DNA from 3 places in the Pantoea sp. S-LA4 genome. Region 1 is predicted to be linked to each of the others. Evidence: predicted binding sites of a transcription regulator. Region 1 holds the regulator's gene; each other region holds the start of a gene.
The links. Region 1 encodes CRP, which controls carbon source genes, mostly activating them, when cyclic AMP is high. Its sites were predicted from a motif close to ATGTGANNNNNNTCACAT; they were not measured.
Positions count from the first base shown of each region.

Region 2: epd (erythrose-4-phosphate dehydrogenase) is a predicted target of CRP. The motif match lies at 3,668-3,685, and genes of this name have one in related genera.
Region 3: ACX3P5_RS08575 (6-phosphofructokinase) is a predicted target of CRP. The motif match lies at 1,149-1,166, and genes of this name have one in related genera.

Region 1 covers NZ_JBTLRC010000002.1:3,400,191-3,405,378, reverse strand. Annotated here, with positions in the region: gene argD (bifunctional acetylornithine/succinyldiaminopimelate transaminase) at 17-1,237, shown strand; gene ACX3P5_RS16905 (YccS/YhfK family putative transporter) at 1,239-3,314, opposite strand; gene crp (cAMP-activated global transcriptional regulator CRP) at 3,372-4,004, opposite strand; gene ACX3P5_RS16895 (OsmC family protein) at 4,308-4,712, shown strand; gene ACX3P5_RS16890 (phosphoribulokinase) at 4,740-5,188, opposite strand, start outside.
Region 2 covers NZ_JBTLRC010000002.1:3,050,883-3,056,070, forward strand. Annotated here, with positions in the region: gene fbaA (class II fructose-bisphosphate aldolase) at 60-1,139, opposite strand; gene pgk (phosphoglycerate kinase) at 1,245-2,408, opposite strand; gene epd (erythrose-4-phosphate dehydrogenase) at 2,460-3,479, opposite strand; gene tkt (transketolase) at 3,789-5,188, opposite strand, start outside.
Region 3 covers NZ_JBTLRC010000002.1:1,648,949-1,654,136, forward strand. Annotated here, with positions in the region: gene flhA (formate hydrogenlyase transcriptional activator FlhA) at 1-850, shown strand, start outside; gene ACX3P5_RS08575 (6-phosphofructokinase) at 1,304-2,284, shown strand; gene ACX3P5_RS08580 (PTS sugar transporter subunit IIB) at 2,295-2,609, shown strand; gene ACX3P5_RS08585 (PTS sugar transporter subunit IIC) at 2,602-3,969, shown strand; gene ACX3P5_RS08590 (class II fructose-bisphosphate aldolase) at 3,956-4,798, shown strand; gene ACX3P5_RS08595 (hypothetical protein) at 4,910-5,179, shown strand.

The DNA.
Region 1 (5,188 bases):
TCAAAGGGAGTCACTCATGGCAGCTGAAAAAATTGCGGTCACACGGGAAACGTTCGATAACGTTATTTTGCCTGTTTATGCACCAGCGCAGTTCGTGCCGGTGAAAGGCAAGGGCAGCCGAGTCTGGGATCAGCAGGGCAAAGAGTATATCGACTTTTCTGGCGGCATCGCGGTGACTGCGCTCGGCCATTGCCACCCTGCGCTGGTAGAGACGCTGAAAAGCCAGGGCGAAACCCTGTGGCATACCAGCAACGTCTTCACCAACGAACCGGCGCTGCGCCTCGCCAGTAAGCTCATCAGCGCCACCTTTGCCGATCGGGTGTTTTTCGCCAACTCCGGTGCCGAAGCGAATGAAGCGGCGTTTAAACTGGCGCGCTATTACGCCTGCAAACGTCACAGCCCGTTCAAGAGCAAGATCATCGCCTTCCACAACGCCTTTCATGGCCGGACGCTGTTTACCGTGACGGTCGGCGGGCAGCCAAAATATTCTGATGGATTCGGTCCTAAACCGGCCGATATCGTCCATGTTCCCTTTAATGACCTGGATGCGGTGAAAGCGGTTATCGACGATCACACCTGCGCTATCGTGGTTGAGCCGATTCAGGGCGAGGGCGGCGTCGTGCCCGCCACGCAGGAATTTATGCAGGGGCTGCGTGACCTGTGCGATCAGCATCAGGCGCTGCTGGTGCTGGATGAAGTGCAGAGCGGCATGGGACGCAGCGGCAAGCTGTTTGCCTATGAGCATTACGGTGTGCAGCCCGATATTCTGACCTCTGCCAAAGCGCTGGGCGGCGGTTTTCCGGTCAGCGCCATGCTGACCACTAACGAGATCGCCTCGACTATGGCACCCGGCGTGCACGGCACGACCTATGGCGGCAATCCGCTGGCCTGCGCCATTGCGGAAACGGCGCTGGATATTATCAATACCCCTGAGGTGCTGGAAGGCGTTGATCTCCGGCGTCAGCAGTTTGTCAGCGCGCTGCAGGCGATAGATGCAAAATACGATCTGTTCAGCGACATTCGTGGTAAAGGCCTGCTGATTGGCGCGGCGCTGAAGCCGCAACACGCCGGCAAGGCGCGTGACATTCTGAATGCCGCCGCCGCGGAAGGCGTGATGGTGCTGGTGGCTGGCACCGACGTGATGCGTTTCGCGCCTTCACTGATCATCGAGCCCGCCGATATCGAAGAGGGTATGCGTCGCTTTGCGACCGCCGTCGGTAAGGTGATCGCCGGCTGATTTAGTTTTTGCGTAACCGTCTGATCAGCCAGCGGCCATGCTGTGGTCGCTGGCTCCACGCCAGCGATGAAATGGTGTGCATCACGCTCAGATGATCCAGAATGCGGCGCACATGCTGCTCCAGCACCGTCACCGGCCCTTCATTAATATTTTCCAGCTCATCCAGCAGATTGACCTGCGAACTGGCACCATCATATTCCAGCCGCTGCTGGCAACGTTGCAGCGCAATTTCGCACGACTGCAGATAGCGCTCCGCCAGCGTGGCGGTCAGCATGGTATGTTCCCGCGCCAGTATCGTCATCGCATTGATGTGCTCAACAATGAACTGGCTATGGGTGACCCACAGCCGCATATCCTTGAGATACTGGGCGTTAAAAGCCGGTTCCTGCATCGCCTGGTTCAGGGAGTTAAACAGCGCATTGTGCGCCTGATTAACCCGCACCCGCTGATAAGCGAGCTTCTCCGGCGACTGTTCCGCGCCCAGCAGCAGCCGCAGCGCATCCTGGTAAGTTTCCAGCGCGTCATGGGCGTTCTGTCGCAGCAAGCCGCTCTGCCACTGCGGCCAGAGCCACAGCATCCCGCCGAAGGCGATCAGGCAGCCCATCAGGGTATCCATCAGGCGCGGCAGCAGGAACTGCGCGCCATTCAGCGACAGCAGTTGCAGCGAGTAGACCGCCGTCACCGTGAAGCCAATCATCGACCAGCCGTAAAACTGGCGGGTAAAGCGGTAGCTGATAAAAGTGATCACCAGCATGATCATCAGCACCAGCGACTCCGGTACTGCGAGACGTAAGGTGGCGGCGGCAATCACCAGTCCGACAAAAGTGCCCAGCGCCCGGTGCTGAATACGAACCCGGGTGGCGCTGTAGCCGTTCTGGCTGACGAACATAATGGTCATCAGAATCCAGTAGGGCTTCGGAATATTGAAAAACAGCGCCAGCGCACTGCCCAGCATCAGCATCACGGCAAAACGACCGGCGGTGCGCAGTGCAGACGAACGCCAGGAAAGATAACTGCGCAGCGCCGGCAGCAGCGGCAGACGGCGCTGGCGATCGGCCATCAGGTCACGCTGATAGAGCGGCTTTTGCGTACGCAGCACCCGCGCGATGCGGTTAAAGTGATAAAGACAGAAATTTCCCACCGGATTATCAGGATGCTGGCGGGCAATTTTTTCCAGCGCGCCGAGCTGCTTCTCCATGCCAAACCGATCGGGTAACTGGTGATAGAGAATGTTATCCGCCAGCACCCGTAAGCGGGCCGAGATGGTCTGAGCATTCCAGCGGATCACCGCTTCCGCATGGCTCTGCTCCACCAGTTTCTGCACCTCTTCCGGCTGATGCAGGCTGACCGAGATATGTTCCTGCAGATCCAGCGCCACCTGAAAAGCACGGGTCAGCCGCTTATGGCTGTGATCCCGACTGGCGGACAGCATGTGCATCTGCTGGTAACAGGTGGTGATCAGATCGACCACTTTTTGCTGACGCGCCAGCAGCGGTGGCAGGGCCTTTTCCGGATCGGTCAGCTGGGTCAGCAGGGTATATTTGGCGTCGCAATAGTTGGCCAGTTCACGGTAGATCAGGCTCAGGCTTTCGCGCATCGGCTGCTCTTTCCACAGCCAGAACCAGAACCAGTTAAACAGCCCGTACCACAGCGTGCCGGCGATATAGAGCAGCGGCGGTACGTAGATCGGCATACGGCCAATCAGACTCAGCGTGAAGATGGCGGCGATCAGCGAGCCCGGCAACAGACGGCCGTGCAACGGGCTAATTTCACCGGTGACGCCCAGCAGCAGCGGCATCGCGAACAGAATCAGCGGCAAAGGAATCGCGTGCAGCGTCAGCCACTGAATCAGAAAACTGCCGAGCGCAAACAGGCTGCCGCCAACAATCAGGCGTTTGAAGAAACGTTTATGCGGGGTATCCAGACCGGCGATATTGCAACAGGCGGGGACTAACGAGAACAGCAGACCTTTTTGCAGGTCGCCAGCCAGCCAGCCCAGCGCCACTGGCAGACAGAGCACCAGCGTTTGCCGCAAGGCGTAATTGACTTCAGGATGGTAAATAATTCGACGCCACATCGGCCCAACACAAACAATAACGGCGCGATGTTGCCATCACGCCGTGGGTGACAGGAATTAGCGGGTGCCGTAAACGACGATGGTTTTGCCGTGTGCGGAGATCAGGTTCTGATCTTCCAGCATCTTCAAAATACGGCCCACGGTTTCACGTGAGCAACCAACGATTTGGCCAATTTCCTGACGAGTAATTTTAATTTGCATGCCGTCGGGATGCGTCATGGCATCTGGCTGCTTCGCCAGGTTAAGCAGAGTCTGAGCAATGCGTCCGGTGACGTCGAGGAAAGCGAGGTTACCCACTTTTTCAGACGTAACCTGCAGGCGACGCGCCATCTGCGACGAGAGTCGCATCAGGATATCGGGGTTAACCTGGATCAGCTGACGGAATTTCTTGTAGGAAATCTCCGCCACTTCGCACGCGGTTTTCGCACGTACCCAGGCGCTGCGCTCCTGACCTTCTTCGAACAGGCCAAGCTCGCCAATAAAATCGCCCTGATTCAGGTAAGAAAGAATCATCTCTTTGCCTTCTTCATCTTTAATCAGAACCGCGACGGAACCTTTCACGATGTAGTAAAGCGTTTCTGCTTTTTCACCTTGGTGAATCAGCGTACTTTTGGATGGATACTTGTGAATATGGCAATGGGACAGGAACCATTCGAGTGTAGGGTCTGTTTGCGGTTTGCCGAGAACCATTCGCTATTATCCTCTGTTGTAATCGTGCCCAAAATACAGGGGGCAGTTTTCCCTGTCAGGCGATGAAAGCTTCAAGCGTTTCCCTTACAGGAAATTATTCGGGCTGCATTCGGCGCAGTGCGCATCATTCTTCCCGGCTTCGCCATCGGGTGACGAAAAATATTTTCAGCACTGTTTGTAGCACAGCTTTTGCCGACTGTCTTCTGTTGTCTCGCTTCAGCTAACAGCGGATTTCTCTGGATTGCTGTTTACCAGGCGAAAGCGTACTCTGACGGCAAAACCGCATATTCTGGAGCGAAAATCATGCAGGCAAGAGTGAAATGGGTAGAAGGGCTGACATTCCTCGGTGAGTCGTCGTCCGGCCATCAGGTATTAATGGATGGCAATTCGGGTGATAAAGCGCCCAGCCCAATGGAGATGGTGCTGATGGCGGCGGGCGGATGTAGCGCCATCGACGTGGTTTCAATTCTGCAAAAAGGCCGCAACGATGTGGCTGATTGTGAAGTGAAACTGACCTCAGAACGTCGTGAAGAGGCGCCGCGAATCTTTACGCACATCAACCTGCACTTTATCGTTAGCGGCAAAGCGCTCCAGGATAAAGCGGTCTCACGCGCGGTGGATCTTTCTGCAGAAAAATATTGCTCGGTTGCCATCATGCTGGGCAAAGGCGTCACCATTACCCACAGCTATGAAGTGATCGAACGCTGATCTCTGCGGGGGCCGCTCTGCGGCCTCTTATTCTATTCGCTTGCCTTCCACCAGTCGCTTCACCAGTGGTCCCATGATCAACTCCATCGCCAGCCCCATCTTTCCGCCCGGCACCACCAGCGTATTAATGTGCGAGATAAACGATCCCTGCAGCATCGCCAGCAGGTAAGGGAAGTCGATATCGTCCAGCGCCTGGAAGTGGATCACCACGAAACTCTCATCCAGTGACGGAATAGCACGGGCGGCAAACGGGTTCGAGGTATCCACCGTCGGCACGCGCTGGAAGTTAAGGTGAGTGCGCGAGAACTGCGGCGTAATGAAGTTGATGTAATCTTCCATCGAGCGCACCACCGAGTCCATCACCGCTTCCCGCGAATGGCCGCGTTCGCTGGTGTCACGCACCAGCTTCTGAATCCACTCCAGGTTGACAATTGGTACCACGCCGACCAGTAAATCGACATGCTCAGCCACGTTAT
Region 2 (5,188 bases), 350 kb from region 1:
AAAAAAAAGAGAAAAAAAAGGCCCTTTCGGGCCTTTTTTGTACGCTAACTCACCGGCTATTACAGCACGTCGACCGCGTTGAGCTCTTTAAACGCCTGCTCCAGACGGACCACCATAGAGGCCTGGGCTGAACGCAGCCAGACGCGTGGGTCATAGTATTTTTTGTTTGGCTTGTCAGCGCCTTCCGGGTTACCCAGCTGCGACTGCAGATAGCCTTCGTTCTTTTTGTAGTACTGCAGGATGCCGTCCCAGGTCGCCCATTGGGTATCGGTATCGATGTTCATCTTGATCACGCCGTAGCTGATAGACTCTTCGATTTCTGCAGCAGAAGAACCTGAACCACCGTGGAAAACGAAGTCCAGCGCGTTGTGCGGCAGACCATGTTTTTCACACACATATTTCTGCGAATCGCGCAGAATGGTTGGGGTCAGTTTAACGTTGCCTGGCTTGTAAACGCCGTGGACGTTACCGAATGACGCCGCAATGGTGAAGCGCGGGCTGATGGCATTCAGTTTTTCGTACGCGTAGTTCACATCTTCTGGCTGGGTGTAGAGAGCAGACGCGTCCATGTGGCTGTTGTCGACGCCATCTTCTTCACCACCGGTGCAGCCCAGTTCGATTTCCAGCGTCATGTCGATTTTCGCCATGCGCGCCAGGTACTTGCTGCTGATTTCGATGTTTTCTTCCAGTGACTCTTCAGACAGGTCAATCATGTGAGAAGAGAACAGTGGCTTACCGGTTTTCTTGAAATGCTCTTCGCCTGCGTCCAGCAGACCGTCGATCCACGGCAGCAGTTTCTTCGCGCAGTGGTCAGTGTGCAGGATAACCGGCACGCCGTACTGCTCAGCCATCAGATGCACATGGTGTGCGCCAGCGATAGCACCGAAAATGGCAGCGCCCTGTGGTTTTTCAGTCTTGAAGCCTTTACCGGCGATAAATGCGGCACCGCCGTTAGAGAACTGGATGATGATCGGCGCTTTAACTTTCGCCGCTGCTTCCAGTGCCGCATTGATAGAGTCGGAACCGACGCAGTTTACAGCTGGCAGTGCGAATTTGTTCTCTTTCGCAACTTTGAAGATCTTCTGTACGTCATCACCAGTGACAACGCCGGGTTTTACGAAATCAAAAATTTTAGACATGATTGTGTCCTGTTTCGTGACCGTTGATCCCCATTGGGGACCTCGATTTAAACGCCCTGACGGGCAAGACTTCAGGCGATGCCACCCGGCATCGCCCCCAAAGGATTACTGCTTCGCACGCTCTTCCAGCATGGCAACGGCAGGCAGTTTTTTGCCTTCCACGAACTCCAGGAATGCGCCGCCACCGGTCGAGATGTAGGAAATTTTATCTTCGATACCGAACAGATCTATGGCCGCTAAGGTGTCACCGCCGCCGGCAACAGAGAACGCTTCGCTGTCAGCAATGGCGTTTGCCACGATTTCGGTACCTTTACGGAAGTTCGGGAACTCAAAGACGCCAACCGGACCGTTCCACAGGATGGTTTTCGCATCCTTCAGAATGGCCGCCATCGCCTGAGCGGTTTCGTCACCGAAGTCCATAATCTCTTCGTTATCCGCTACTTCCGAAACCTTTTTCACGGTTGCCGGGGCAGTTTCAGAGAATTCCGTGCCAACGCGGGAATCGGTTGGAACCGGAATGCCATACTGGTCACGCAGGCCTTTCGCCGCTTCAACGAAGTCTGGCTCATACAGTGATTTGCCGACGTTGTTGTCGATCGCCACGAAGGTGTTGGCGATGCCGCCACCGACGATAACGGTGTCAGCAATTTTCACCAGCGACTGCAGCACGTCAAATTTGGTAGAGACTTTAGAACCGCCCACGACTGCGACCAGCGGACGCTCCGGGTTGCTCATCACTTTACCCAGCGCTTCCAGCTCTGCTGACAGCAGCGGACCGGCACAGGCGATAGGGGCAAATTTGCCGACGCCGTGGGTAGAAGCCTGCGCGCGGTGCGCGGTGCCGAATGCATCCATCACGAACACGTCGCACAGAGCAGCGTATTTTTTAGACAGCGCTTCGTCATCTTTCTTTTCGCCTTTGTTAAAGCGAACGTTTTCCAGCACCACCAGTTCGCCAGCGCCCACTTCAACGCCGTCGAGGTAATCTTTTGCCAGGGTCACATTGGTGCCGCTCAGCTTCTCTTTCAGGTAGTTAACTACCGGCAGCAGCGAGAACTCTTCGGTGTATTCACCTTCGGTCGGACGACCCAGGTGAGAGGTAACCATCACTTTCGCGCCCTGTTTCAACGCCGCTTCGATGGTAGGCAGTGAAGCACGGATACGTGCATCAGACGTCACTTTCCCTTCTTTCACTGGTACGTTGAGATCGGCGCGGATCAGAACGCGTTTGCCAGCAAGATCCAGATCGGTCATCTTAATTACAGACATGGTGAACCCTCTCGTTGATTCTCATAAGTTTTGCCGGGCGCAAACCGCGCCCTACCTGAAACCGCTTGCGGCCATCGCTAACGTCGTGTCGAGCATTCGGTTAGCAAAGCCCCATTCGTTGTCACACCAGACCAGCGTCTTGATCAGGTGTTGACCGCTGACCCGCGTCTGGGTGCCGTCCACAATGGCACTGTGCGGATCATGGTTAAAATCGACTGAGACTAACGGTAATTCTGTATAGTCAACTATACCACGAAATGCCCCTTCTGCCGCGCTTTGCAACAAGGCGTTAACTTCACACGCCTTCACTGGCTGACGTACAGAAACGCTGAGATCAATCGCCGTCACGTTAATCGTCGGCACGCGCACAGCAATCGCTTCAAAGCGATCGTTGAATTTCGGAAAAATACGGGTAATGCCGGCCGCCAGACGGGTATCCACCGGGATGATCGATTGGCTGGCCGCGCGGGTACGGCGCAGATCGCTGTGATAAGCGTCGATCACCTGCTGATCGTGCATCGCCGAGTGGATCGTGGTGACGGTGCCGGATTCAATGCCAAAGGCGTCATCCAGCAGTTTGATGACCGGAATAATGCAGTTGGTGGTACAGGAAGCGTTTGAAACGAGGCAATCGGTGGCTTTCAGCAACTGCTGGTTAACGCCATAGACGACGGTGGCGTCGAGATCGTTGCCACCAGGATGCGAGAACAGCACTTTCTTCGCGCCCGCCTGCAGATGCGCTTCGCCATCGGCGCGTGAGCCATAGACGCCCGTGCAATCCAGCACCACGTCGACATCGAGTTCGCGCCACGGCAGATCGGCAATCTCAGCCCGATGTAAAATGCGCAGCGTATCGCCCCCGACCCACATCACATCGCGCTCCTGACGCACGTCAAAGGCAAAACGGCCATGGCTGGTGTCATATTTCAGCAGATGCGCCATGCCGGTGGCTTCAGCCAGCTCATTAATGGCGACCACGCTGATCTCAGCCCGACGGCCGGTTTCATACAGCGCGCGCAATACGTTGCGTCCAATACGGCCAAACCCGTTTATTGCTACCCGTATGGTCATCTCTCTCCTGCCACGTCAGACGGAAAAAACGTGCCGTTAGCCTGAGCGCTTCGCTGTAGTTTGTACAGGAGAATCTTACCCGGCATTGTCTGAAACCGGGGTGATTTGCCCGGCAACTGAAACGGTTCAGCCACAATAATGGATGGAAGGAATAACAGGAATGATTGTGATCAATCGGACTGCTTATATTTGGATCTGCGTCACAAAACAGAGCAAAAGTGCATTATTACTACAGGAATAAAACAGCAAAAGGGACGCCTGACGCGTCCCTTTATTTAATCAGGCGGCTATCACCCCGCCTGACGGCGATTACGCCAGCAGCGCTTTTGCTTTGGCGACCACGTTGTCGACGGTGAAGCCGAACATTTCAAACAGCTGATCGGCCGGAGCAGATTCGCCGAAGCTGGTCATGCCGACGATAGCACCGTTCAGACCGGTATATTTGAACCAGTAATCGGCGATACCCGCTTCGATAGCCACGCGTGCGCTAACGGCTTTCGGCAGAACGGATTCACGGTAAGCATCACTCTGCTTGTCGAATGCATCAGTTGACGGCATAGAGACGACGCGAGCTTTACGGCCTTCGCTGGTGAGTTTATCCCAAGCGCCTACTGCCAGTTCAACTTCTGAACCGGTAGCGATCAGGATCACTTCAGGCGTACCGTCGCAATCTTTCAGCACGTAACCCCCGCGCGCCACGTCAGCCAGTTGCTCAGTGCTGCGTTCCTGCTGCGCCAGGTTCTGACGAGAGAAGATCAGCGCTGTCGGGCCATCTTTGCGCTCGATGGCATATTTCCACGCCACCGCCGATTCCACCTGGTCACACGGACGCCACAGGCTCATGTTCGGCGTGGTACGCAGGCTGGCCATCTGCTCGACCGGCTGATGCGTCGGGCCATCTTCACCCAGACCGATTGAGTCGTGGGTATAAACCATGATTTGACGGATCTTCATCAGTGCTGCCATACGCGCTGCGTTACGCGCATATTCAACGAACATCAGGAAGGTCGCGGTGTATGGCAGGAAACCACCGTGCAGTGCCAGACCGTTCGCAATCGCGGTCATACCAAATTCACGCACGCCGTAATGGATGTAGTTACCGGCGGCATCTTCATTGATTGGCTTAGAGCCAGACCAGATGGTCAGGTTGCTGGGAGCCAGATCGGCTGAGCCACCCAGATATTCTGGCAGAATTTTACCAAAGGCTTCGATGGCATTCTGTGACGCTTTACGGCTGGCGATTTTGGCCGGGTTAGCCTGCAGCTGCTCGATGAACTTCTGCGACTCCTGCTGCCAGTTAGCCGGCAGTTCGTTGCTGACGCGACGTTTGAACTCGGCTGCCAGCTCTGGATGCGCCTGCGCATAGGCTGCGAACTTCTTATCCCAGGCCGCTTCTTTCGCCTGGCCCGCTTCTTTCGCGTCCCACTCAGCGTAGATATCAGAAGGGATAACGAACGGTGCGTGTTCCCAGCCCAGCTGTTTGCGGGTCAGGGCCACTTCATCATCGCCCAGCGGTGCGCCGTGTGAATCATGGGTGCCCGCTTTGTTTGGTGAACCGAAACCGATAACGGTTTTGCACATCAGCAGCGACGGCTTATCGCTGACGCTTTTCGCTTCGTCGATCGCTTTGGCAATCGCATCAGCATCGTGACCATCAACGCCACGCACTACGTGCCAGCCGTAGGCTTCAAAGCGTTTTGCGGTGTCAT
Region 3 (5,188 bases), 1.8 Mb from region 1:
GATCGCCCGGGCCATCCATAATCTCGGCGATCGCCGCGATCGTCGCATGGTAAAAATGAACTGTGCGGCAATGCCTGCCGGGCTGATGGAAAGCGATCTGTTTGGCCATGAGAAGGGCTCCTTTACCGGCGCAACGGCGCAAAGAATGGGGCGCTTTGAGCTGGCGGATCAGGGCACGCTGTTTCTCGATGAGGTCGGCGAGATCCCACTGGAGCTGCAACCGAAACTGCTGAGCATATTGCAGGAGCAGGAGTTTGAGCGGGTCGGCGGTAACAAACTGATCTCGGTGGATGTCCGCATGATCGCGGCCACAAACCGTGACCTGAAACAGATGGTCGCAGACAAAGAGTTTCGCAGCGACCTCTATTACCGGCTGAACGTCTTCCCGATTGTTATTCCGCCGTTACGTGAACGTCCGGAAGATATCCCGCAGCTGGTGAAGTTTCTGACCTACAAAATCGCCAAACGCATGAAGCGGACGATCGACAGTATTCCGGCCGAAACACTGCGTTTGCTGAGCCGGATGCCGTGGCCTGGAAATGTACGGGAGCTGGAAAATGTCATTGAGCGTGCGGTACTGCTGACGCGTGGAACGGTGCTGGAGATGCCGTTTGAAGAGTTTAATCAGCCCCTGATCTTCGCTGCACCAATCCTGCCATCCGGGGCGCCGTACTCCGCGCCCGTTTCCTCCCTGAGCGAAGAGGATGAACGTCAGCGAATTATTGCCATGCTGAAGGAGACGAACGGCGTCGTTGCCGGACCGCGCGGAGCCGCCGTGCGTCTGGGGCTGAAACGAACCACGCTGTTATCCAGAATGAAAAAAATGGGCATTGATGTGAACCCGTCATAGCGATAGCAGACGGCTGAACGTTTTAGCTGCTGACCTGAATCTTGCTGCTTTCTTCCCCGCGTTATCCTCTCATCGGTGAAATTAAAAACGCGCGCGCCGGGCGTTTTTAATTCACCTCTCCGTGGCCTGTCGGGTGAAAAACCTGGCCGAACCGGAAAAAATGAGGCGGAAATCACAAATCTGTAACGACATCACCCGGCGATTAACGCGGCCGGTGAACCCTTAGCCTGATTCCCGTCTGTCAAAGCCTTACCCCCTGATTTATTTAAGTTCTGTAAATCTCCGTCTCGACTTTAATTTGTGATCCAACTCACAAATAACCCGGTTAATTATCCGCTGTCAATCTCTTCACCAGAAATATACCGCGCGTAACTGTGATCTTCATTGCAAATAACAACCCCTTATCCCGGAACAATGAACGCCAGCACCAATTACGTCAGCGGGGTGAAAATGATGCGGATCGGAATGGTTATTAGCGGCGGCGATGTCAGCGGTATTAATAATTTTGTTTTCCAGCTCGGTCGTCTGGCTCAGGCGGAAATCGTGATATTCGATGGGGGTATTCCAGGCTTATTAGCGCATCAGCATCGTGATATTAGTCCGCGCGATCTGCTCGACTTTTCTATCGCCCCGATCCCGGTGATGCAATCGGGCCGGACGCAAAAAAAATTGTTGCGCAGCGAATATGAACTCATTGCCCGTCAATTGAAAAGTGCCCGCATTGATCTATTAATCATGGCGGGCGGGGATGGTTCATTGCAATTTCTGCATCATCTGTCGGAGTTCGGCGTGAATTGTTTTGGCGTCGGCATGACGATAGATAACGATGTCTTTGGCAGTGACTATACCCTCGGCTTTTCCACCGCCTGCGAGCAGGTCCTGAAGGAGGTGGCAAAACTGCGTAATACCGGACGTGCGCTGCCCGGACGGGTTTTTATGCTGGAGCTGCTCGGCGGCTATTGCGGCGAGCTAACTCTGCAGTCGGCCCTGAAATCCAACGCCGATTTTGCCCTGATCCCGGAGTGTCAGATCCCGCTGCCGCAGCTGGCCCAGCGTATCACTCAGCGGCTGGCGCAGCAGAACAGCGTGGTGATCCTCTGCTCAGAAGGTTACACCCGTGAATACTCGCCCGGTTTTCAGGGGGCGATCGATACCTTAATCAAACAGCTTGAACCGTTAATTGGTGTGCGTATCCGCAAAACCATTCTCGGTTACGGATTGCGTAATGGTGAACCGACCTGCGAGGAAATTTATCAGGGCACCATTATGGCCAGTGAAGTGGTTCGTTGTATTCAGTCGGGAATGCGTAATAAAGCCGTCATTATTAATGGCAGCAATAAACCGATTCCGATTGATTTAATAAGCATGCAAAAACGCCTGGTCGATACTGACGGGCATCATTACAAACTCGCTAAACAACTGAATATATTGTGAGGAGATAACCATGCTGAAAATTTTATGTGTTTGTGGCTGCGGATTAGGGTCCAGTTTTGCGATTGAGATGAGCGCAAAAGCGGTATTAAAAAAGCTGGAAATTGACGCGGATATTGACCACACCACCATTTCAGAAGCCAATGCGTTTAAATCAGACATGATTCTGACGCAAAAAGCCTTTGCCGATGTGTTAAATGCCGACGCCAGTCCGGAACAGATCAAACGGGTCATTATTCTTAATAAGCTCACCGATAAAGCGGAAATAGAGCAGAAGATTGTGGCCTTTTTAAAAGAACGCAATATGAAGGTCGCTGCCCATGAATAGTGTGATCGACTTCCTGGTAAAAGACTTATTAGGGCAGGCCTCGATTCTGATCGCCTTTATTGCCCTGATCGGTCTGTTGCTGCAAAAAAAATCGGCGGGCAAGGTGGTGGAAGGCACCTTTAAAACCCTGCTGGGCTTTTTAATTATGATGGCCGGGATCAATATCATCGTCGGCACGCTGACCTTCCTTAACACCATCTTTACCCACGGCTTCGGCATGCAGGGCTATATCACCGATGTGGCGGCAATTGCCGGGCTGGCGAACCGGGAACTGGGATCGGAAGTGGCGCTGACGCTGCTGGTGATTTTTATCGTCAATATCATCATCGCCCGCATTACGCCGTTTAAGTACATCTTCCTTACCGGCCAGGCGCTGCTGTGGATGGCGACGATTGGCGCAGTGATTGGCTACAAAGCCGGGCTGACCGGTCTGCCGCTGATCCTGACCGGCGGTATTTTTGGCGGGATTATGGCGGTGGTGATGCCTGCGCTGGCGCAGCCGGTGGTGCGGCGGATTACCGATTCCGATGATGTCGCGCTGGGTCACTTCTGCACCATTGGCTATCTGGTGACGGCGGCGGTGGCGAAAGTGGTCGGCAAGGGATCGCGCTCCACCGAAGACCTGAAGCTGCCGGATAACTTTAAATTCCTGCAGGACACCTATCTGTCAATGGCGCTGGTGATGGTGCCGATGTACCTGATCCCGGCGGTGGCGGCCGGTCCGGCGTTTATCGCGCAGTACAGTAACGGCATGAACTACCTGATGTACGCCTTTATGCAGTCGATTCAGTTCGTGGCCGGGGTGTTCGTGCTCTACAGCGGGGTACGTCTGCTGCTGAACGAACTGGTGCCGGCCTTCCGTGGCATTGCGATGCGGCTGGTGCCGGACGCCAAACCGGCGCTCGACTGCCCGGTGATGTTTCCCTACGCGCCGAACGCGGTGATCGTCGGCTTCCTGGCCACCACGCTCGGCTCCATTGTGGGCATGCTCATCTTTCCGATGTTTGGCCTGGCGATGATCCTGCCGGGGCTGCTGACCAACTTCTTCGCTGGCGGCACTGCCGGGGTGTTCGGTAATGCCATCGGCGGACGGCGCGGGGCGATGATTGGCGGCTTTGTCCACGGCCTGTTCATCACGCTGCTGCCCGCCATTCTGGTACCGATGCTGGAGAGCTACGGCTTCACCGGTGTCACCTTCAGCGACTCCGATGTGATCAGCACCGGTCTGGTACTGGGCCACGCCTTCCAGAACAACTGGCTGTTTGTCGCGCTGTTTATCGCTTTTGTTACTGCACTCGCCTGGTTTGTTAACGGGAAATCCACTAAGCCGCAAGAGGAAAAAATCCATGAAACTTTATAATTTCGCCGATCTGTTACAGCTGGCTAAGCAACGCGATTTTAAAGCGGTCGGCTCATTTAATCTGCACTGTCTGGAGATGCTGCCCGCCTATTTTAAAGCGGCGGAAAAAACCAATAGTCCATTAATGATTCAGATCTCTACCGGCACGGCGAAATATCTCGGCCATAAGCTGCTGGTTGATGCGATTAAATCGCTGTCAGAGAGTATGAAAGTACCGACCTGCCTGCATCTCGATCACTGTTCCGATTTAGCGGCGATTCAGACCGCCATTGATGCCGGCTTCAGTTCGGTGATGTATGACGGTTCGCACCTGCCGATTGACGAGAATATTGCCAATACCCGCCGGGTAATCGATATGGCGCGGCCACACAATGTCTCGGTAGAAGCGGAGCTCGGGGCGATTGGCGGGTCGGAAGATGGTAAATGCGTGGAGATGGAGGCGATAGCCTTTACGCCGGTGGAGGATGCCAGGCGCTTCGTCGAAGAAACCGGCGTCGATATGCTGGCGATCTCAATCGGCACCGTGCATGGCCTCTATACCGGTAAAGCGCATATCCAGCATCAGCGGCTGGCGGATATCACGGCCGCCACCCACACGCCGCTGGTGCTGCACGGCGGGACCGGCGTCAGTGACGAAGATATGCGTTTAGCGGTCAGCAGCGGCATTGAAAAGGTGAATGTCGGCACGGAAATGAACGTTCAATGGGTGGCGCAGTGCAAAAATAGTTTTGAAAAAGGCAAGGTCAACGACAGCGTGCGTAATTTCCTGGTGCCTGCCAATGATGCGGTAACCAGCGTGCTGGTGGAGAAGATGCAGTTATTCCGTTAACCGGCGAAGGTAAGGGCGCGTCAGTCGTCAGCCAATCTCTTCACCGGCCGTTCCAATGTTAATTAAGCCATAACCTGAGGTGCCCCGGCGCCATTCGGGGCAGGAGACGCTATGTTTGGATTCTTAAAAAAGTCGCCGCCGGTCAATCAGCCAGACGCCGATCAGCAGGATCATCTGGCGGAATTAAGCCGTGAAAAAATAACCGAGCTGGAAAATAAGCTGGCAATCGATCCGCGTAATGGCGAAACGCAAAAACAATTAATGCTGGAATATAATCGGGCATTAACGTTATTTGCTAAAAGCCGTCACTACCGCAATGAAATTGATGCGCTGTTTGTCAAAATCGATGAATTACGCAACGTCATTCGCCAGTCGATTTAAGGAGCCGTG